DNA from 4 places in the Micromonospora sp. NPDC000663 genome. Region 4 is predicted to be linked to each of the others. Evidence: riboswitches for the same ligand, from Rfam matches in the RefSeq annotation. Region 4 holds a riboswitch; each other region holds the start of a gene.
What was found. A riboswitch is a leader RNA that binds a small molecule or an ion and turns the genes downstream of it on or off. The one in region 4 is predicted to bind cyclic di-AMP.
Positions count from the first base shown of each region.

Region 1 (5,557 bases), on a different contig from region 4:
GTCGGGCTGGTGCTGGCGCAGCCGGTCCAGCACCGCCGCGATGGTGCCCGGGGGCAGCCAGTCGTCGCTGTCGACGAACCAGACGTACCTGCCGGTGGCCACGTCGAGACCGGCGTTGCGGGCCAGCCCCAGACCCACGTTGCTGCTCAGGTGCACGACCCGGACGCCGTCGCGGCCTGCGTACGCGCGCAGCATCGCGCCGCAGCCGTCCGGCGACGCGTCGTCGACGGCGATCAGTTCGACCGCGTCCGCCTCGCCCGCGGGAATGTCCGCCCGGATCGACTCGAGGCACTGGTACAGGTACGCCTCCACGCCGTACACGGGCACGACGATGCTCAGCAGCGGTGCGTGCGTCGGCTCATTGACCACGACGCCACCTTCGACGACCCGGGTGGCCGGCCCCGGAACCTGACGTGGCCGAGGAAGGTGGAGTCCCTGAACTCCCGCCGAGCGGAAGGTTAACGACGCTCGTCCGGTTCACCCGGGAGTGACCCGGTAGGGTGCCCCGGTGCGGCCCTGCCGGGTCGTCGCGGGCGTCGCCGTCGCGCCGTCCGACGCCGCGCCGAGGAGGAGACGTACGTGCTGGTGACCCTGCTGATCGTCAGGCGACCGGCATGACGGGCACCACCGACGTCCCCACGGCCCGCCCCGCCCCGGTCACCCGGCTGCCCTCGCTGACCGGGCTGCGCTGGATCGCCGCGCTGCTGGTCTTCGGTTTCCACGCCGGCACCATGCGGATCATCGCCGAGCCGGACTACAAGGCGGTTGTCGACGCCCTGTTCACCCTCGGCCTGTCCGGGGTGCAGTTCTTCTTCGTTCTCAGTGGGTTCGTGCTCGTCTGGTCGGCCCGCCCGGGCGACTCCCGGCGGACGTTCTGGCGCCGGCGGGTCGCCAAGATCTACCCGAACCACCTGGTGCTGTGGGCGGCGGCGCTGCTTGTCGCCTGGTGGTTCGCCGACCCCGTCCTGCCCGCCGTCGCGCTGGAGAACCTCCTGCTGTTGCAGGCCTGGGACCCCCGGCCGGGCTGGTTCTACAGCATCAACACGGTGAGCTGGTCGCTGTCCTGCGAGTTCTTCTTCTACCTGTGCCTGCCGCTGGTGCTGCCGCTGCTGCGCCGGGCCCGTCCCGCGCTGCTGTGGACGCTCGTCGTCGCCCTGCCGCTGCTGATCCTCGCGCTCTGGCCGGCCCAGCACCTGGTGCCGGAGGACAGCCGCTGGTGGTTCACCCAGATCTTCCCGCCGGCCCGGTCGCTGGAGTTCTGGTTGGGCGCGGTGGCGGCCGAGCTGATGCGCCGGGGCCTCTGGCGCGGTCCCGGCCTGACCGTCGCGAGCGCGATCTTCGTGGCCACCTGGGTGGCAGCGGCACAGTGGATCCGCGCCGAGCTGTGGACCACCCTGCTGGCCGTGGCGTACCTGCTGGTGATCACCGCCGCGGCGGACGCCGACGTGCGGGGCCGACGCTCGCCGTGGCGGTCCCGCCCGCTGGTCTGGCTCGGTGAGGTCTCCTTCGCGTTCTACCTCGTGCACGTGCTGGTGATGACGAGCGTGCTGCGGTGGACCGGGGACTGGGGGACCGGGTTCGGCGGGTGGCGCGGCCCGGCTGTGGTGCTCGGCTTCCTGTCGGTCAACCTCGTCCTCGCCGCACTGCTGCACCGCTTCGTGGAGACACCGATGATGCGCCGGCTCGCCCCGAGCCGCCGGGCCCACACGTCGGCCGTCCCGCGTCCGCGCACACCAGCCACAGGCGCTGACGAAACCACCCACCAGGCCGGGAACGCACCGGCCGTCGGGCCCCGGCCCGAGGACCGATCGACGTACGCCGACTCGCGCTGATCGTCCACGCTGGTCGGCGCGGCGTGACCCGACACGCCCGGCGTCGGTGCGTCCGGCCGGCGACGGCGGTAGCGTGAGGACGTGCTTCCGGTCGCGCTCACCTGTCCCCTGTGGTGGGTGGCGCGCTGGGCCACACGGGTGCTGACCAGCCTCGCCGTCGTCGCCGCCCTCGCGCTCGGCGCGGGCGCGTCGCCCGCCTCCGCCGGTTCCCCGACGTCCGCCGACGCCGCGTCGACGTTCACCACCAGCGGGCCGATCATGCGGCAGGCCAGCGCCACGCCGGGCATCGTCGCCGGCCCGAGAACGCCGTCCGGTCTGGTCGGCGTGGTCGCCATCGGGCACCTGCAGTCGGTCGTCGCCGCCGACGCCGCCGACCGGCACACCTCGACCCGGTCGGTCGACCCGCAGCCCGCCCGGCTGGTCGCCGGGATCCTGCCCGCCGCCACGGGTGTCACCCCGGCGAGCGCTGCCCGGTCCGAGCGACGGCCCCACGCCCACGGCCCGGCCAGCCGGGCACCCCGGGCCCCGCCCTCCCGCTGAACCATCGGGACGAGCGTCCCGCCGCCGCGCCTGTCGATCAACCACCCGCACCCGTCGGCCCGTGGCCACGCCACGACCCGCCCGGCCCGTGCGGCTCACCGTCGCATCGCTGTCGTTCCGAGGTGTCGATCATGGAGACCGTCGTCTTCTACCAGTTCCTGACCGAGGTACCGCAGGCCGCCGCCATCTGGTCGGTGCTGTTCCTGCTGGCGTTGAGCGTGCCCGCCGTTCTCGTCGCCCGCCCGGAGCGGGACGGGCCGACGGGTGAGCCGGGCTCGACCGCGCCCACCGCCCGGGAGGCCGCGGCCGCCGAGGCCGCCGACAGGCGCCGGTACGCCGAGGAGGTGTCTGTCGCCGCCGCCGGCGCCGCGCAGACCGCCCGACGGCGACGGGCTGACTGGCTGGTCACCCAGGAGGAGGCCGAGCGGGCCTGGGCCGGGTACGACGAGGCGGACACCGTGGCCCGTCGGTTCGCCGGCGCCGGGGCGCTGCCCACCCCGCGTACCCCGCACACTCCGGCCGAGTACGCCGCCCGGGAGCGGTACCTGCACCGTGCCGCGATGGCGGCGTACTGGCGCGGGGAGCTGACCATGGGGCAGCTCGGTGACGTGTTCGGGCACCGGCGCGGTTGGGATCCCCGCCGGCACCCCGTCGAGCAGGAGGTGCTGCTCGCCCGGGCGATCAGGGGCGCGAGGCTTGCCGACTACCGGGTCGCCGCCGAGCGGGAACGGTCGGCCTGGCGGGACGCGGAACTGGCCGCCGAGTCGGCCCGCACCCTCGCCGAGGAGGCGTACGCGGCCGCGGCCCGACTGCGGCCCGGCCCGGCGCCGGCCCGCCGGGCGGCGACCGGTGCGGTACGTCAGGCCGCGGTGGCCCGCTGGCGCCCGGCACGCGTCGGGTGAGCCAGCGCGTCGGTTGAGCCCGATCTGTGACGTGAGCCCGGTCACGGGCCCGGGAAATCGGGCGCTCGGCGCGATCGGGCCCGTTGTTCGCGCGAATCCGACGTCGTTGTCGACGGCCTGTCCGGTTGTCGACCACAGGCGTCGCCGTAACCGGTTGTCCCATCGAGTCACGTCATCGGCAATACGCGCAGAAATTGTCGGCCAGAATGATGTTTACGCAGGTGGACGCGGCTTGGCAGGCGTACGCACCGGCCAGTAGTGTCGTCCCGTCCGGTGCGGTTACCGATCGCAAGAGGCGACGCCGCGCCGACCCGCTCAATCGTGATCAACGAACCGGGGACCCACCAGTAAGTCCGGGGTGAATCCGCGAGCCACGGCCCGCGGTAGGGCGATCTTCCCGCCCGAATCCGTCAGCTAACCCGGTAGGCGGTGTCGGAAGGAGTTCCATCCTCGTGCAGCACCTCTCCACCCCTTGCTTGTTCCCACGCCTCCACGGCGCGGCGGTGCCCCCGCTCATCCGTCCGGTGAGCTGACCCCCCGGGTCATCGCCCTTCCCGCCCGGCAGCGCCGGGCGTTCCCTTGAGCGGTTCACCATCCGCGGACCACGGGTTCGCGCGCTGGCGCCTGCCCGGATACCGGCTCGGCCCCGGTGTGCCGCTCTCCCCCCGAACCGTGGAGGACCCCGTGAAGCACACCCTGAAGCGTCAGCTCCGCCGTCTCACCACCGAACGTCCGTACCAGATCGTCGCCGCCTCCGCCGCGGCCCTCGCGCTCGCGGCCACCTCCGGTGTCCTGCTCACCGACACCGACGATGCCCCGGCCGGCCAGCACAGCGCGACCACCGTCGCCGAGATGCGCAGCGACCTGGCCGCCTCCCGTGGCCAGGCGCGCGTCGCGTCCCCCTCGGCCAGCGCCGCGCCGAGCAGCGCCGCCCCGGCCGCCAGCGCTACGTCACCCGTCGCGAAGGCCAGCGGCAACCCGGACCTCACCCGTAAGCCGACACCGCCGAAGCCGCCCGCGACGAAGGTGCTCGACTACGACTACGAGGCGCAGAACACGTACTACAACTGCGGTCCGGCGGCCACCCGCAACGCGCTCAGCGCCAGCGGCATCGACCGCACCCAGAACGAACTCGCCGCCGAACTGGGCACCACCGAGATGGGCACCAACTCGGCCCTCGACACCACCCGCGTGCTCAACGCCGAGGTGAAGGGTTCCCCGTACCGGACCCGGATGTTCGCGGGCGCCCCGAGCCCGGCCCAGATGGACCAGCTCCAGGCCGACGTCGTCAAGGCCATCACCGACGGCCGTGGCGTGGTGGCCAACGTCGCCGGCGACGCCGTCGACACCAACGGCGGCTGGCACTCCTACGGCGGTGGGCACTACATCGCCGTGGTGGGTTACCGGGACAACGGCCGGACCGTGCGGATCGCCGACTCGGCGAACGCGGCCGACGCGTCGTACTGGATCACCACGATCGACCTGGCCAACTGGATCGCCACCCGGGGCTACTCCGCCTGACCCAGGCGGATGGACCGCCGCGGGCGCCGTCCCCCACGAGGGGTCGGCGCCCGCGGCGTCTTCGTGTCGTGGTCAGTAGTCGATGAAGCCGTACAGCGCGAGGTGGTTCGACTTCGTCCCGCTGACCGTGTGCCCGATGCTGGACGGCCGTACGGTGCCCTTCACGAACAGATAGTCGATCTTGCTGGACCCGCTGGTGGCGGCCGAGCCGTAGCCGGTCATGCCGTAGCCGCTCAGCGTGCTGGCCGCGATGCCGGTGCGGTTCGCGTCGATCCCCACGATCCGGATCGTGGAGGCGTTCAACAGGCTCGTCGCGTCCGCGCCCAGGTGGATGCCGCTGTTGGCGATGCCCCGGTCGCCGTCGCCGGCGCACGCGTTCTGCCGGTTCTCCTGCGGCAGGTGCATGGTCGCCGCGAACACGCTGGTGCCGGTCGCCCTGATCGTGAACCGGGCCGCGATGGCGCTGGTCCGCTTCCACTTGTAGTAGTCGGTGCTGTCCGGGTCGCTCTTCGGCGGCTTGTACAGGGTGCACCCGGCGCCGTTGGCGTACGCCGTGCCCGGCTTGAGCCAGCCCGCGCTCCAGTACTTGGAGATGTCGCCGGCGGCGAGGCTGAGCGTCCTGGTGTTCCAGATGATCGCGTTGGTCTGCTTCTTCTTCAGGTCGCCCAGCGACTGGGAACTGCACTTGTGCGTGCTGCCCCACGGCTCCGGGTCGGTCCAGGCCACGATGGCCCCGTACGTGCCAGCCGGGTAGCCGAACTT
Region 1 covers NZ_JBIAYR010000001.1:1,584,569-1,590,125, forward strand. The annotation lists gene ACFY1S_RS07530 (glycosyltransferase family 2 protein) at 1-369, opposite strand, end outside; gene ACFY1S_RS07535 (acyltransferase family protein) at 615-1,832, shown strand; gene ACFY1S_RS07540 (hypothetical protein) at 1,914-2,372, shown strand; gene ACFY1S_RS07545 (hypothetical protein) at 2,504-3,274, shown strand; cyclic di-AMP (ydaO/yuaA leader) riboswitch at 3,577-3,718, shown strand; gene ACFY1S_RS07550 (C39 family peptidase) at 3,947-4,795, shown strand; gene ACFY1S_RS07555 (hypothetical protein) at 4,868-5,557, opposite strand, start outside.
Region 1: another riboswitch for cyclic di-AMP. It lies ahead of ACFY1S_RS07550 (C39 family peptidase); the one in region 4 lies ahead of ACFY1S_RS19080 (coiled-coil domain-containing protein).

Region 2 (5,557 bases), on a different contig from region 4:
ACCCCGGCCGAGGCGTCGCCGGCCTACCAGTGCCCGACCGGGCGGAACACCTGCTCGGCGACCGGGCTGGACCCGATCACCAACTTCATGGACTACACCTACGACTCGTGCATGTACCAGTTCACCCCGGGACAGGCGAGCCGCATGATCACCGCGTGGAACGCCTACCGCGCCGCGTAGCTTCTCCGCGTACACCCGGTGCCGGCTCCGTCACGACGGAGCCGGCACCGGCGTCTTTCTGGCCGTGGTCAGGCGGCCGTGCACTGCACGTCACGGCTGCGACGGGTCGGCCGCGCCGGCGGTACGGCGACAGGCGCGGCAGCCACCGGCGGAGCGTGCGGGTCGAGCCAGACCTGCACGGCCGGCCGGCCCGGCGCGTAACCCGGAATGCCCGGGACGGGCTGCTCGCGGCGGGTCAACATCGCCACGTCGACGGTGAACTCGAACAGCCTCCAGTCGACGTACGGCTCGGCCCGGGCCCCCTCGGCCAACCGGGCCAGTTGGGCCGGGTCGGTCACCGGTCGGGCGTGACCCGCCACGTACGCCTCGTCGTCGCTCTCCTCCGGCGGGAACGAGTGCAGCGCGTATCGGCCGTCCCGTTCGAGGTCACGGCGCTTCGGGGAGTCGATGACGAAGCAAAAGAGGCCCTCGTCGGTGATGACCGGGGAGACCGGATGGACCCGGGGCCCGCCGTCGGCGCGGACCGTGGCCAGGTAGCCGAAGCCCGGCCCGTACTGCTGGAGGAGAACGCGGATCCCGTCGGCGAGTCGGGGCTCGTCGGCGGCGAATTCGGACCAGGAAGCCATGCGGGCATTCTATCGAACAAATGTACGACCAGCGACCTCGACGCGCTGGTCACCGGCACCGAATTCGGCTGGCACGCAAGGCGCTATGGTGGTCCGATGCTGCTCTCCGACCGCGACCTGGTCTCCGAGATCAAGGCCGGCTCGCTGGGCCTGGAGCCCTTCGAGCCCATGCTGGTTCAACCGTCCAGCATCGACGTACGACTCGACAGGTTGTTCCGGGTCTTCAACAACCACCTCTACACCCACATCGACCCGGCCATGCAGCAGGACGACCTGACCTCGGTGGTCGAGGTGCCCGATGGCGAGCCATTCGTGCTGCACCCGGGGGAGTTCGTGCTCGCCTCGACGCTCGAGGTGATCTCGCTTGGCGACCAGCTCGCCGGCCGGCTGGAGGGCAAGTCGAGTCTGGGTCGCCTCGGCCTGCTCACCCACTCCACCGCCGGCTTCATCGACCCGGGCTTCTCCGGGCACGTGACGCTGGAGCTGTCGAACGTGGCGAACCTGCCGATCACGCTCTGGCCGGGCATGAAGATTGGCCAGCTGTGCATCTTCCGGCTCTCCTCGCCGGCCGAGCACCCGTACGGTTCGGCGGTGTACGGCTCGCGCTACCAGGGCCAGCGGGGGCCGACGCCCAGCCGGGCCTGGCAGCACTGGCGCACCTGGCCGACCCGCTGAGGCAAGAACGACGAGGGCCCGCCGCGAACGGATCGCGACGGGCCCTTCGGTCACCTCTGATCAGCCGGGGCGGCCGTAGCTGTGGATCGGGCCGTCGTCGACCTTCTTCATCTTGACCGGCTGACCGGCCTGGGAGGCGTGCACCACCCAGCCGTTGCCGACGTACATGCCGACGTGGTGGATGTCGCTGTAGTAGAAGACCAGGTCACCGGCGCGCAGATCGGCCCGGCTGACGTTCTTCGTGACCCGACTCTGCGCGGCGGCGTTGTGCGGCAGGCTCACGCCGGCCTTCGCCCACGCGGCGAGCATCAGCCCGGAGCAGTCGTACGAGTTCGGGCCCTCGGCGCCCCACACGTAGGGCTTGCCGATCTGCGCGCAGGCGAACTTCACTGCCGTGCCGGCGGCACCGCCGGGGTAGCTCGCCGGGCAGGGCGCGGGACGCAGCGGGCCGCCGCCCCCGTTGCCGTACACCTTGAGGCGCAGCTTCTGGAGGCGGTCGATCTCCTCGTTGATCTGCTTCTTCTTCGCCGCCAGCTGGGCCTCGGTGCGCGTCAGCTGGGACACCATCTCGTCGAGCGGAGCCTTCTTCGCAGCCAGCTCGTCGCGCAGGTCGGCCACCTCGCGGACGTCCTGCTGCTGGTTGTGCGCGAAACGATCGAGCATTTCGAGCTGCCCGACGACCTCGCTCGGCGACCGGCTGCCCAGCACGGCGTTGACGGTGGAGACGTTCTCGCCCTTGTACGCGCGTACGGCCAAGGCGCTGACCTTGTCCATCGCCGCGTCGACCTGACGCTCCAGCGGGGCGATCTGGGCGGCCAACGCGTCGGCCTGCTTGCGCTTGGCGGCAAGGTCGATCCGGGTGGCGTTGTGCCGTTCGATGATCGGTTCGAGTTTGTTCCAGTCGGCGTCGATCTGGCGTTCGATCTCGGCGACGGACGGGTCGGCGTGGGCCGCGGTGGCGCTGCCGGTCAGGACGACGGCGACGCCGACCAGTGCGGCGAGAGCTGTGGTGAAGCGGGACCAGCGTGGGCGCGGCACGATCGCCGTCGGGCCGGCTGCTGCCGGCCGCTCGGACGACGGCCGCGGGGCATGGAGTGCCACCGGGGTTCCGTTCTCCTTCTTCCTGACCGCCTACCGGGTTAGCTGACGGGTTCGGGCGGGAAGTTGGCGCCCTACCGCAGTGGCTGCGGATTCACCCCGGGGGACGTGGGTCCCCGGTTCGCTCGGAAACGACTCGGCGGTGTCGGTCCGTTACCGCCCGGGCTGGGCGGACCTGCTGTCGGGCCGACAAATGACCAGAGTAGAGACGCCCGTTACCGATCCGCAACCCGCGCGGCCGTGACACTCCGTACCGATTGGAGAGAGTCACGGGGCGTACGCGAAGATTTCTTTCCGATGACTTCGACAGATGGAAAGGTATTGACGCGGGCTTCGGGCGGCGCGAAGGTGACCTCACCTTCATCCGCGCAAATCTGGAGGGTTCGATGCACCGTCCAACCCTGTCCGCCGGCCGGCTCGCCCTGCTCGCCGCCGCCGTGGTCGCCGCCTCGACCGCGATACCGCCACCCGCCGGCGCCGCAGCGGCGCCCGCCCCCGACCGCCAGCAGCAGTACGCCGCCGCGGCGACTGAGTACGGCGTGCCGACCACCGTGCTGCTCGGTGTCTCCTACCTGGAGTCCCGCTGGGACAGCAACGCCGGCACACCGAGCACCAGCGGCGGCTACGGCCCGATGCACCTGACCGACGCCCGCCATGTGGCCGCCCTGCCCGCACGCGGCCACCACGACACCGGCACCGAGGACCCGCGCGGCGACGACTCCCGACCCGCGCTGGCACCCGCGACCCCACCCGCCGAGGACCCCGCGCCGCCCCCGGCCGCGTTGCAGACCGTGGACGCCGCCGCCGCGCTGACCGGCGCCGCACCCGAGTCGCTGCGTACCGACCCGAACGCCAACATCCGTGGCGGCGCGGCGCTGCTCGCGTCGTACCAGCGGGAGTTGGGTGCCCCGGTCGGAGCCGGCACCGACCCGGCCACCTGGTACGGCGCGGTGGCCCGCTACGCCGGCGCGGACAGCGCCGACGCCGCGGCGGCCTTCGCCGACGAGGTCTTCACCACGATCAGCGCCGGCGAGACCCGGGTGACCGACGACGGCCAGCGGATCACGCTGCCGGCCAGCGCGGTACGACCGGAGCGTTCCTGGCTGGACCGGCTGGGCCTGCGTCGCCTCGCCCGCCCGGACGGGCTGGAGTGCCCCCGCACCATCTCCTGCGAGTGGATCCCGGCGCCCTACCAGGCGTTCGGCGACGGCGACTACGGCAACCACGACCTCTCCGACCGGCCCGCCCGGCAGAAGATCGAGTACATCGTCATCCACGACACCGAGGCGAGCTGGGCGACCACGCTGAAACTCGTCCAAGACCCGACGTACGTGAGCTGGCACTACTCGCTGCGATCGGTGGACGGGCACATCGCCCAGCACGTGAAGACCAAGGACGTCGGCTGGCACGCCGGCAACTGGTACGTCAACGCCAAGTCGATCGGGCTGGAGCACGAGGGCTTCGCCGCCCAGGGCACCTGGTACACCGAGGCGATGTACCGGACCTCGGCGAAGCTCGTCCGGCACCTCGCGCTACGGCTCGGCATCCCGCTGGACCGCCAGCACATCATCGGCCACGACAATGTGCCCGGCACCGTCGCGTCGACAGTACGCGGGATGCACTGGGACCCGGGGCCGTACTGGGACTGGACGCACTACTTCGACCTGCTGCACGCCCCGCGACTGGACACCGGCACCCCGGCCACCGGCCTCGTCCGGATCGACCCGAACTACGCCACCAACCAGCCCGCGTTCATCGGATGCGTCACCCCCGGCGTGCCGTGCACACCGCGCGGCTCCTCGTCGGTGGTGCTGCGCGCCGCGCCGTCCGCGGACGCGCCGCTGGTGAACGACATCGCGCTGCGCCCCGACGGCACCCCGAACACCATGGAGGTGTCCGACCACGGCGCCCGGGCCTCCGCCGGCCAGACGTACGCCCTCGCCGGCCGGCAGGGCGACTGGACGGCCATCTGGTACCTCGGACAGAAGGCCTGGTTCCGCAACCCGGCATCCGCCCCCACCGCGAGCTGGACGGTCGGCGTGGTTGCCGTCCCGAAGCCCGGCCGGGCCACCATCCCGGTGTACGGGCGGGCGTACCCGGAGGAGGCCGCCTACCCCGAGGGCGTGCCCTACCAGACCATCTCCCCGTTGCAGTACACCCTGGCCGCCGGTCAGCGGTACTCCGTCGGCGCGGTGCTGGCCGGCGAGTACTACCGGGCCAGCACGTTCGACGGCTCATCGCCCGGCGACTGGACGGTGATCCGCGGCAAGAACCGGTACGCGCAGATCCAGTTCGGCCACCGCATCATGTACGTCAACCTGGACGACGTGCAGTTGCTACCCTCCCCGATCGGCGCGCCCCGCTGACCGGCAACTCCTGAGAAACCACGACGGCCCCCGGTCGGTGACCGGGGGCCGTCGTCGTGCCTGGGGCGGATCAGCCGGGTCTGCGGAACCCGGCGACAGGCATGTTGTTGATGCTCGCCACCTGCACCGGCTTGCCGGCTCGTGGCGCGTGCACCATCTGGTCGTTGCCGAGGTACAGGCCGACGTGGTGCAGGTCGCTGAAGAAGAAGACCAGGTCACCGGCGCGAGCGTTGCTCCGGGAGATCGCCTTGCCCTCGTTCCACTGGTCGCCCGTGTGGTGGGTGAGGTAGATCCCCGCCGACTTGTACGCGTACTGGGTCAGACCCGAGCAGTCGAACGAGTTCGGGCCGGTGGCACCCCAGACGTACGGGTCGCCGACCTGCTGGCAGGCGGTCTTGATCGCCTTCTGCGCGGCGGAGCTGGCCACACCGTTGATGGTCGGGCAGCCCTCGGTCTTGATCGTGGTCTTCGGCAGGGACGCCTCGAGCTGCTTGATGTCGGTGTCGATCTGCTTCTTCTTCGCGGCCAGCTCGTTCTGCTGCCGCGTCTGCGTGTTGATCAACGTGTCGAGCTTCTGCTTCTCGCCGTCGTACTTGGCCCGTACGGCAAGCA
Region 2 covers NZ_JBIAYR010000003.1:422,417-427,973, forward strand. The annotation lists gene ACFY1S_RS14245 (zinc metalloprotease) at 1-180, shown strand, start outside; gene ACFY1S_RS14250 (pyridoxamine 5'-phosphate oxidase family protein) at 249-806, opposite strand; gene dcd (dCTP deaminase) at 903-1,481, shown strand; gene ACFY1S_RS14260 (NlpC/P60 family protein) at 1,542-2,582, opposite strand; cyclic di-AMP (ydaO/yuaA leader) riboswitch at 2,596-2,731, opposite strand; gene ACFY1S_RS14265 (N-acetylmuramoyl-L-alanine amidase) at 2,966-4,945, shown strand; gene ACFY1S_RS14270 (NlpC/P60 family protein) at 5,016-5,557, opposite strand, start outside.
Region 2: another riboswitch for cyclic di-AMP. It lies ahead of ACFY1S_RS14260 (NlpC/P60 family protein); the one in region 4 lies ahead of ACFY1S_RS19080 (coiled-coil domain-containing protein).

Region 3 (5,557 bases), on a different contig from region 4:
CGACCGGGGGCTGGGTGACCTGTTCGTGGTCCGCACGGCCGGGCACACGACCGGCCCGGAGGTGCTGGGCAGCGTGGAGTACGCGGTGACGGTGCTCGGCACCCCGCTCGTGGTGGTGCTGGGCCACGACTCGTGCGGCGCGGTCCAGGCGGCCCGTGAGGTCGCCGCCACCGGCGTGGCGCCCGAAGGGCACCTGGGCGCAGTCGTGGACGCCGTGCTGCCCAGCCTCCGTCGCGCCGCCGCCGACGGTGTCGACGACATCGACGGCATCGTCGACATCCACATCGCACAGACCGTCGAGGCGTTGCTGGAACAGTCGTCCGTGCTGGCCGAGGCGGTGACGCGGGGGCGGTGCGCGGTGGTGGGCGTGTCGTACCGGCTCGCCGCCGGTGTGGTGCGCCCGGTCGCGGCCGTTCCGGCGGGCGTCGCCTCGCTCGACGTACCCGACGGGCCGTCGACGCCGGCCGCCGCCTGACGCGACGAGGGCCGCCCCGCGGTGCGGGACGGCCCTCGATCAGCTGAGCGGGTGGGTCAGAGCATCGACATGTGGACGTGGTCGGTGTGGTTCGACGGTCCGCTGTACGACTTCCAGCCGGTCGCCGGGAACCAGATCTGCCGGTTCCAGATCACGTAGTAGATGCCGAGGCGGTCGGCGTTGCGGATGAGGAACGCGGCGACGTTGTTGCCGTACGTGCGGGTGTCCTCGTTGTGCCACGGGCTGAAGCCGCTCTTCTGCAACGACCAGTCGCAGGCGCGGCCCTTCGGGTGCTCGTACGGTCCACCGTTGCGGTGGCAGCCCACGAACCGGGTGTACCCTGCCCGCCTGACCTCCTTGTACGCGTGCAGCGTGCGCGGCGTGACGCAGCCGGAGGTGGTCGGGTCGTCCTCGCTGCACGACTGCGCCTTCCAGTCGCCGTCGTCGGTGCGCCCCGGGCCGATCCGGGCGACCGGCGACGTGGCGTCCACCAGGCCGCCGGTGAAGCCCTTCCCGCCGACGAGGGCGAGCGCCTTGTCCGCGTCGCGCTTCTCCTTCGCCATCAGGGCTGTCTGCTTCTGCTGCTCCCGTACCTCCACGTCCAGGGCCACCTTCGCCTGTTCGGCGCGGGCCTTCACCGCGTTGACCTCGGAGAGCTTCTTCTCGTTGACCATGTTCATCTCGTCGAGCGCGGCGGCCCTCCGGACGAACGAGTCGGGCGCGTCGCTCTCCAGCAGCATCGCGATCGCGCCGATCCGGCCGGTCCGGTACGACTGGGCGGCGATCTGACCGACCTGCGGAGCCAGGGCGTCCAGCTCGGCCTTGGCGCGCTCCACCTCCGCCGCCAGCTCCGCCTGCCGCCTCTTGGACTTGTCCAGTTGGGACTTGGCCGCCAGGTAGTCCCGGTTGGTCTTCTCGATGACGTCGTTGAGCAGCTTCGGCTCGCCGTCCTCCTCGTGCCCGGACGGCGTTGGCGTCGTCGGGGCGGCGTACGCCGGGAGGGGTCCGGCGAGCACGGTCAGTGCGGCGAGCACGGCCACCACGGGCGTCAACCAGCGGCGTAGGGGTGCCGTCACGATGTTCCCTTCCGTCGACCGCCGACCGGGTTAGCTGACGGGTTCGGGGCGGAAGTGGCCCCTACCGCTGACGCGGATTCACCCCACGTACCTGGGTTCCCGGCTCGCCGGTTGGCGATTGGGCGGTGGCACCGCAGGCGCCGATTCGCGCCTTCGGCGGTGACCGGCAGCGAGGTTACCCGAGAGTCGACCCCCTGAGCTACGTCCCGATGCCGACTAAAAGCGTCATTTCGCCATGGCGTTGAGTGACCAGTGATGCGGTTCTCAGGCCGGATGCCCGATCTGGTCACGCTGAGGAGTGTCACCATGCCGTATCCGTGCTCCTGTTCGGCTCTGGCCACCGGGTGGTGGCGGTGGGCGGGGGTGTCGTCCGCGTCCGGTCCGGCCCGTCCACCGGGACCGTTCGCGGGGAGCTCAGTGCGGCCAGGGCCTCCGCCCGGTCCGGCTGGGGCCGGGGGACGGGGACGTCGTCGGCCGGCTCGGCGCTCGACCGTCCGGCGGCGGTCACCACCGCGGCCAGCCCGGTGGTCAGCGGCACGGCGGCGATGAGGCCGAGGGTGGCCACTGCGCTGCGGACGATCTCCTGCGCCAGGAACTCGCTGGTGAGGATCTGTCCGAGGGGGCGCGTGTCGGCGGTGAGCAGGAGCAGCAGGGGCAACGAGGCGCCCGCGTACGCCAGCACGATCGTGTTGACCGTGGAGGCGATGTGCGCCCGGCCGACCCGGGTGGCAGCCCGGTAGAGCTGCAACCGGGTCAGCCCCGGGTTGGCGTTCGCCAGTTCGGTGACGGTGGCCGCCTGGGTGACCGTCACGTCGTCGAGCACCCCGAGCGAGCCGATGATGATCCCGGCGAGCAGCAGGCCGTGCAGGTCCACGTCGGCCTGGAACATCGACAGCGTGGTGGCGTCCTCGCTGCCGAAACCGGTGAGGTGGGTGGCGGCGGTGGCGATGGTGGCGAGCACGCCGGTGAGGACCAGGCTGCCCAGGGTGCCGAGGACAGCTACCGAGGTCTGCGCGGTCACCCCGTGCGTCAGGTAGAGCACCACGAACATGATCAGGGCGGCACCGACCACCGCGACGACAAGCGGTGACCGGCCGGCGGCGATGCCCGGCAGCACGAAGGTGAGCAGGATGGCGAAGCTGGCGGCCAGCCCGGCGAGCGCGGCCAGGCCACGCCACCTGCCGAACGCGACGATCGCGGCGGCGAAGACCACCGCCAGCCACACCAGCGGTGTGCCGCGCTGGTGTTCGGCGATGTTCCAGTTGCTGGCGCCGGGGTCGGCGGGGTCGGTCAGCTCGACCAGGATCACCTCGTCGCCGACGTCGACCCGAGGTGCTCCGGGGCCGTCCGGTACCGGTGTCTGGACCTGCTGCTCGGCGCTCGGCCCGTCCTGCACCCGGACGTCCACCGTGCCGCACCGCCCGTCGCCGGCGTTCGGTGTGCCCTCCGGGGTCTGCGGCGTGGGCGGGCACGGTTCGGTAACCACGCGGGTCACTGTGCCGTGGTAGCGCGGGACGTCCGCGCCGCCGCCGGTCTGCGGGGAGTCGCCCCGGGGCCAGAGCACCACAGCCGCGAGCACCGTGGCGACGAACAGGGGTACCACGGTCGCGACGAGGATCCGCCGTACCCGGGGAGGGGCGGACGGAACGGAACGGCTGTGGTCGGAACCCAATGCGAGACTCCCAACGAATCCGGTGCGGGGTACGTGCCGGCGGGCCGGTCGGTTCACCGTCGCCGCGGAAATGCGGTGACGGGCGCGGCGGATCGCGGGATGCCGATCGCTTGATCACGTACGGTGAACGACCGGCCGGACCGGCGGGGAGCGCCGCCGTGTCGCGGCGGCAGCGGTGCCGGACTGCGCAGCGTGATCCGGAGGGCCATCGTCGGAATGCTAACCACACAGGCTGTGGGGCGCAGGTCGTGGCGGAGTGTCGGGGTCCCGGAACCGCCCGCGTGGCGGAGTACGGCCCGGGATCGTGGAGTCATGCACGCTGAGTCACCACATGGTCCGTACGGTAAGCATCACGGTGGGCACGACAAGCACGCCGGTCACGACCCGGCGATGTTCCGCCGCCGGTTCTGGGTCTGCCTGGTGCTCACCGTGCCGGTGGTGCTGACCAGTCACCTCGTGGCGGACCGGCTCGGTCCGCGCTGGGACGTGCCGGGGAGTTCCTGGGTGGGGCCGGCGCTCGGCTCGGTGGTGTTCTGGTGGGGCGGCTGGCCGTTCCTGGTCGGCGCGGTCCGGGAGGTGCGGGACCGGGCACCGGGGATGATGCTGCTTGTCGCGATGGCGATCACCGTCGCCTACACCGCGTCGCTGGCCACCAGCGTCGGCGCGTTCGACCTGGACTTCTGGTGGGAGTTGGCGGCGCTGGTCACCATCATGCTGCTCGGGCACTGGCAGGAGATGAAGGCCATCGGGCAGGCCCGGGGAGCCCTCGCGGCGCTTGCCGCGCTGCTGCCCGACGAGGCCGAGCGGGTGGCCGCCGACGGCCGGGTCGAACCGGTGCCGGTGGGCGCGCTGCGGGTCGGCGACGTGCTGCTGGTCCGCCCGGGTGGCCGGGTGCCGGCCGACGGGGTCATCGTGGAGGGCGGCGCCGAGCTGGACGAGTCGATGATCACCGGCGAGTCGCGGCCGGTCGCCCGCGCGGCCGGCGGCCGGGTGGTGGCGGGCACTGTCGCCACCGACTCGGCGATCCGGGTCCGGGTCGAGGCGCTTGGTGAGCAGACCGCCCTCGCCGGCATCCAGCGCATGGTCGCCGAGGCGCAGCGCTCGGGCGGTCGGGCCCAGCTGCTGGCCGACCGGTTCGCCGCCGCGTTGTTCTACCTGGCCACCGGGACCGCCGTGCTGACCGTGCTGGTCTGGACGGCGCTGGGCCGGACCGACGAGGCGGTGGTCCGCGCGGTAACCGTCCTGGTGATCGCCTGCCCGCATGCGCTCGGCCTGGCCATTCCGCTTGTCGTCGCGCTCTCCACGGCGGTGGCCGCGCGATCCGGGATCCTGGTGAAGGACCGGTTGGCGTTGGAGCGGATGAGGACCGTCGGCGCGGTGCTCTTCGACAAGACCGGCACGCTGACCCGGGGCGAGCACACCGTCTCCGACGTGACCGTGACGCTGGGCATGGAGCGGGACGAGGCGCTGCGCATCGCCGCCGGCGTCGAATCGGACAGCGAGCATCCGCTCGCACGGGCGATCGTCGCGGCGGCCGGGTCCGCAGGTCCAGCCCCGGCCCACGGGTTCCGGTCGCTGCCGGGCCGCGGTGTGCAGGCGACAGTCGACGGTACGGAGTATGCGGTGGGTGGGCCGGCGCTGCTTCGCGAGTTGGGGGTGTCGCTCCCGGCCGACCTGGAGATGGCGACCGGGCGCTGGTCGGCGCGGGGTGCGGCGGTGCTGCATCTGGTGCGGCTGCCGGACCGCGTGCTCGGCGCGTTCGCGGTGACCGACGAGGTGCGTCCGGAGGCCCGACGGGCAGTCGACGAGCTGCGTGCCGAAGGCGTTCCGACCATCGCCATGATCACCGGGGACGCGCGGCCGGTGGCCGAGGCGGTCGCCGCCGAACTCGGGTTCCGCCCCGGTGTCGACGAGGTCTTCGCCGAGGTGCTGCCGGTGGACAAGGACGGCCGGGTGGCCGACCTCCAGCGGCGGGGGCTGACCGTGGCGATGGTCGGTGACGGGGTGAACGACGCGCCCGCGTTGGCCCGCGCCGACGTGGGCATCGCGATCGGTGCGGGCACCGACGTGGCGATCGAGTCGGCAGGGGTGGTGCTCGCCTCGTCCGACCCGCGTGGGGTGGCCGCCGTGGTGCGGCTGTCCCGGGCGTCGTACCGCAAGATGCGGCAGAACCTGGCCTGGGCGGCGGGCTACAACGTGGTGGCGCTGCCCCTGGCGGCCGGGGTGCTGGCCTGGGCCGGGGTGGCGTTGAGCCCGGCGCTGGCCGCCGTGCTGATGTCGGCGTCCACGGTCGTGGTGGCGCTCAACGCCCAGTTGCTGCGCCGGGTCCGGCTC
Region 3 covers NZ_JBIAYR010000001.1:44,476-50,032, forward strand. The annotation lists gene ACFY1S_RS00210 (carbonic anhydrase) at 1-475, shown strand, start outside; gene ACFY1S_RS00215 (coiled-coil domain-containing protein) at 532-1,551, opposite strand; cyclic di-AMP (ydaO/yuaA leader) riboswitch at 1,556-1,686, opposite strand; gene ACFY1S_RS00220 (YibE/F family protein) at 1,853-3,223, opposite strand; gene ACFY1S_RS00225 (heavy metal translocating P-type ATPase) at 3,536-5,557, shown strand, end outside.
Region 3: another riboswitch for cyclic di-AMP. It lies ahead of ACFY1S_RS00215 (coiled-coil domain-containing protein); the one in region 4 lies ahead of ACFY1S_RS19080 (coiled-coil domain-containing protein).

Region 4 (5,557 bases):
CCCGCGCGCGGGACCAGGCGCTGGGCCGGCGCAAGCGGCACGATTTCACGCTCACCACCAACTACCGCAACTCGTCCGAGATCTTCGCGGTGGCGGCGGCGGAGATCCGCCGGCTCTACCCGGACCTGCCGCTGCCGACGGCCGTGCGTTCCACGGGGGTCGACCCGGTCGAGCTGATCGTGCCCGCCGCCGGGTTGGAGACGGCCGTCGTGGAGGCGGCCGCCGGTCTGCTGGCGGAGGTGGACGGCACGGTCGGCGTGATCACGCCGGTCCCCCGCCGCGACGAGGTCGCCGGCTGGCTGGGCACGCTCGGCGCACCGCGCCTGCAGGTGGTGACCAGCCTGGAGGCAAAGGGCATGGAGTACGACGGGGTGGTGCTTGTCGCCCCGAGCGAGATCCGCGCGGATCCGGGTGCCGGGGTACGGACGCTCTACGTGGCGCTCTCCCGGGCCACGCAGCGGCTCACCACCGTCGACCCGACCGGCTGATCGGGCCCGGACGAGCACCGTCGGGGCGGGTGCCACCGTATAGTTGCACACATAGCGATGTGCGCATACATTTGACCGGTCCCGACTGGCGGCGGAGGGTGGGTTTCGTGGGCGCAGGTCATGACCACCACCACGCGTCGGTCGCCAATGCCGCACACCAGCACCGGGGACGGCTCTGGGCAGCGTTCGGGCTGCTCGCCGCCCTGATGGTGGTCGAGGCGGTGGCGGCCTTCCGCACCGGCTCGCTGGCTCTGCTCTCCGACGCCGGGCACATGTTCACCGACGTGCTCGGCATCGGCATGGCACTCGCCGCGATCACCGCCACCCGCCGGTCGACAGGCGACCCGCAGCGCACCTTCGGCCTCTACCGCCTCGAGGTGCTCGCCGCGCTCGCGAACGCCGTCCTGCTCTCCGGCGTGGCGGTCTACGTGGTGATCGAGGCGATCCGCCGGTTCGGCGACCCGCACGAGGTGCTGGCCGGCCCGATGCTCGCGGTCGCCGTACTCGGCCTGCTCGCGAACGTGGTCGCCTTCGCGCTGCTGCGTGCCGGCGCGCGGGAGAGCATCAACCTTCAGGGGGCGTACCTGGAGGTGCTCGGCGACCTCCTCGGCTCAGTCGGCGTGATCGGCGCGGCGCTGCTCATCACGGTCACCGACTGGTGGTGGGCCGACCCGCTGGTCGCGGTCGCCATCGGCGTGTTCATCCTGCCGCGCACGTGGCGACTCGGCCGGGCCGCCGTCCGCATCCTCGTGCAGGCCGCCCCGGAACACCTCCAGGTCACTGCCGTACACGACCGGCTCGCCGCAGTGCCCGGCGTGGTCGAGGTCCACGACCTGCACGTCTGGACGCTCACCTCGGGCATGGAGGTGGCTTCCGCACACCTGACCATGGCGCCCGGCGCGGAGGTCGGCACGGTGCTCAGCGCGGCGCGTACCGCCCTGCACGACGACTTCCGGATCGAACACGCGACGCTCCAGATCGAGCCCGGTGCCGCGCCCGGCGCCTGCGGCTCGGTGGAATGGTGACCGCGTTTCGAGAAGTAGGTTCATATTTGTCCGAGTTTTTGGTCATGACGCACGCACCGTCCGTCACATCGGCTGCAAGTGCCCCACCTGCCCCGGTAGGCTCGGTCCCGGCCTCCACCAGGCGGCGCCCTCCCGGCGCCGGTGGCGGTCGCCGCCTAATCGCCCGAGCGGGCGAACCGGGGAACCATGTTCCTGGGGTGCATCCGCGTCAGCGGTAGGGATCTTCCGTCCCGAACCCGTCAGCTAACCCGGTCGGCGGCTGACGGAAGGACATGCGTAGTGGCACCAGCACGACCACCCGCCGCCCGCCTGGCGGCCCTGATCGTCGCGATGCTCGCCCTCGGCGTCGCACTCCCGGCCGGGGCGGCGGCCGCTCCCCCGACCACCCACCGGGCCGCCGCGGCGCCCGACAGCGACGAAGAGGGCGGCACCCCCGCGCTTCGCGCCCAACTGGAAGCCGCCAGCAAGGGCTACCTGGACGCCAAGCGCGCCCTGGACACCTCCGTGCAGCGGCAGCAGCAGCTCACCACCCAGCTCAAGACCACCGAGGCCGAACTGGAGGCCCGCAGCGGCAAGGTCGGCGAGATCGCCGGCGTCGCCTACCGCACCGGCCGCCTCGGCGCGATGTCGGCGCTGCTCAACAGCAACACCCCGGAAGGCTTCATGGACCGGGCCGCCGCGCTGGACGCGGTCGCCGCCAACGAGGACCGGGTGCTACGCGACCTGATCGCCACCAAGGACGAGGCCACCCGCACCCGGGTCGCCCTGGACGGCGAGATCCGCGAGCAGCGCAAGCAGGTCGCCGTGATGGCCAAGCGCAAGGAACAGGCCGAACGGGCCCTGACCGTGGCCACCACACCCAAGCCGCAGACCACCTCCGACGGCGGCTCCAACCGGGGGACGTCCAGCGCGAACGCCACGGCCGCGCCGCGCAACTCCGACGGCTCCTGGCCCTCGGAGTCGTGCAGCGTCAACGACCCCACCCCGGCCAGCGGCTGCATCACCCCGCGGACCCTGCACGCGCTCAACCAGGCAAAGGCCGCCGGCTTCACCCGGTACGTCTCCTGCCACCGCTCCGGCGGCTCAGGCGAACACCCGAAGGGTCGGGCCTGCGACTTCGCCGCGCAGAAGAACGGCTTCGGCGGTGACGCCACCGGCGGCGACAAGACGTACGGCAACAACCTGGCCGCCTACTTCATCCGCAACGCCGACCGGCTCGCCGTGCTGTACGTGATCTGGTACCGGCAGATCTGGCTGCCCAGCAGCGGGTGGAAGTCGTACAGCGGGGCGGGTGGCGACCCGTCCAGCGACCACACCAACCACGTGCACCTGTCGGTGTACTGACCCCACCCGTGGCCGGCGCCCCGAACCGGGGGTGCCGGCCACGGGTACGTCAGCGGGCGTACCCCTGATGTCGCCGACGGTCGGACGACCCGGCGGCGGCCCGGCGGCAGCATCGTTCCCATGCGACTTCCGCCCACGGCCCGCAAGGCACTGCTCACTCTGCACCTGGTCACCTCCCTCGGCTGGCTCGGCACCGACCTGGTGCTGCTCACCCTGGGCGTGGCGGTCCAGCGCGGCGCCGACCCGGCCACGGTCTACCCGGTCACGGCACTGCTCGGCACCGTGCTGTTCGCGCCGCTGAGCGTGGCGGTCTGGCTGATCGGCGTGGCCAGCGCACTCCTCACCCCCTGGGGACTGCTGCGCTACCGCTGGGTGCTCGTCAAACTCGTGCTCACCACGGTGATGGTCGGGCTGGTCCTGTTCCTGCTCACCCCGAACCTGCGCCACGCCGGAGCCCTGGGGGCCGCACTGCCCGCCCGGGACCGCGCCGACCTGGTGATCGCCCCCGCCGTCTCGACCAGCCTCATGATCATCGCGACGGTGCTCTCCACCTACAAGCCCTGGGGCCGCCGCCCCATCCGCCCAACCCGCCCCACCCGCTCAGCGGACACCGCCCGCGCCGGTCGCACCGGTCGCGATCGCGCCGACCGCGCACGCCCTGCCACCCCCGCTGCCCCCGCCGCCCTTGTCGGACCCGCCGGACCCGACGGACCGGCCGGACCCAGCGCGCCTGCCGGCCCCGCCGCGCATGCCGGACCTGCCGGACCTGCCGGAGCCGCCGGAGCCGCCGGAGCCGCCGGAGCCGCCGGCCATGATCGCGCTCGCTCCAGGATGTAGTGGCCTCTGCGTCGTGGGACGCCACTACATCCTGGATCGAGTGCGATCTTGCGGGAGCGCACCCGCCCGCCGGAGCAAGATCCGCGCAAGTTCAGGGATGTTGCTGCCTCCAGCGCGCCGGAGGCAGCAACATCGGGGAAGCTGCGCGGATCTTGGCGGCACGGCCGCAGGGCGGGCGCGGCGGGGCGGGGCGCGGCGCGGTGCGGTGCGGCGGAGGCGCGGTGCGGTGCGGCGGAGGCGCGGAGGTGGGTCAGGCGGGTGGTGGGGGGTCGCTGGCGCGTTCGAGGGCCGGGCCGAGGCGGCTGGCGAGGGCGAGGTGGGCGGCGCGGGCCTGGCGGAACGCGTACCGGAACAGCGGCGCGGGAGCGCTCAGGGTGATTTCGACGTCCACCCGGAGCAGGCCGTCCGATTCGGGGCGTAGGCGGGTGTGGTTGTGCACCGTGGTGGCGGGCCACTGGCGGGCCACCATCACGATCTCGTCGTCGTCGCTGGTGAGCACGTCCGCCTGGTAGGTGGTCCGGAAGCGTAGCGGGCCGGCCACCAGCCGGTCGCTGATGGAGTAGCTCGCCAGGGTGCCGGGGCGGGGCGGCAGTTGTCGGACGTCCACGATCAGTGGGTGCAGTTCGCCCTGCCGGGTCAGGTCGCTGAGCAGCGCGGCGGCGTCAGCGGCTGAGCACCGGGCCTGGACGGTGTAACTGAAGGTATCTCGCCTGAGCACACCGTCTCCCGCCGTCGCTTGTCGCCCGATCGTGCCGTACGTCGATCGGGCTGGCAACGCCCGTCGGACAGCGGCCGATGCCACGTCGGCCGCCAATTGTCCCATTAAGATCGGTTAGTACGAAATCACTGGCCGTGATGGAGGGCGGATTCATGAACGTTGGCGACAGGTGAGCGGGCACGTGATGGTCTTCGCGCCCACTCCGCAACTGACCGTGACCGTGGACCAGCCCAACGACCGAACCGAACTGCACCTGCACCCCGGTGGTCAGGGCGTGTGGCAGGCCCGGATGGTGCTGTCGCTGGGGGTCGACGTGGTGCTCTGCGCCGCTCTCGGCGGCGAGATCGGCCAGGTGCTGGAACCGTTGCTGGTCAGCGAGGGGGTGGACCTCAAGGTGGTGGTCCGCGACTCCGGCAGCGGCGGGTACGTGCACGACCGGCGGGACGGGTCCCGGCAGGAGATCGTCGACGTGCCAGGGCAGCCGTTGAGCCGCCACGAGCTCGACGAGCTCTACAACCTGGCCCTGGGTGAGGGTCTGCGAGCCCCTGTGAGCATCCTCAGTGGACCCAACGAGCCGTGGCTCGTCCCGCCCGACCTGTATCGGCGCTTCGCCGCCGACCTCGGGGCCAACGGTGGTCAGGTCGTCGTCGACCTTTCCGGCGACCACCTCGGGGCGGTGCTGGACAGCGGAGTCTTCTTCCTCAAGGTGAGCCACGAGGAGCTGATCCGTGACGGCCGTGCCCGCAGCGACGAGATGCCGGAGCTGACCCGGGCCATGTACGACCTGCACGCCGCGGGCGCCGAGACGGTGGTGGTGAGCCGGGCCGATCAGCCGGCGTTGGCGCTCATCGACGGGGAGCTGTTCGACGTGGAGATGCCCCGGCTGGAGGCCGCCGACCCGCGCGGAGCGGGCGACTCGATGACCGCCGGGGTGGCCGCAGTGGTGGCGCGCGGCGGGGACATCCGGACCGCCATCCGTACCGGCGCCGCCGCCGGAGCGCTCAACGTGACACGGCACGGCCTGGGCACCGGTCGCCTGGACTCGATCACGGGTCTGGTGGAGCGGGTGCGGCTGGTACCTGCCGACAGCCGCCCGCAGGAGCGCACCACCCCGGACGAGCTGGCCGACCGGGTGGTCGAGCGAT
Region 4 covers NZ_JBIAYR010000005.1:115,962-121,518, reverse strand. The annotation lists gene ACFY1S_RS19090 (HelD family protein) at 1-488, shown strand, start outside; gene ACFY1S_RS19085 (cation diffusion facilitator family transporter) at 596-1,513, shown strand; cyclic di-AMP (ydaO/yuaA leader) riboswitch at 1,656-1,787, shown strand; gene ACFY1S_RS19080 (coiled-coil domain-containing protein) at 1,793-2,857, shown strand; gene ACFY1S_RS19075 (hypothetical protein) at 2,978-3,694, shown strand; gene ACFY1S_RS19070 (SRPBCC family protein) at 3,945-4,412, opposite strand; gene ACFY1S_RS19065 (PfkB family carbohydrate kinase) at 4,597-5,557, shown strand, end outside; gene surE (5'/3'-nucleotidase SurE) at 5,556-5,557, shown strand, end outside.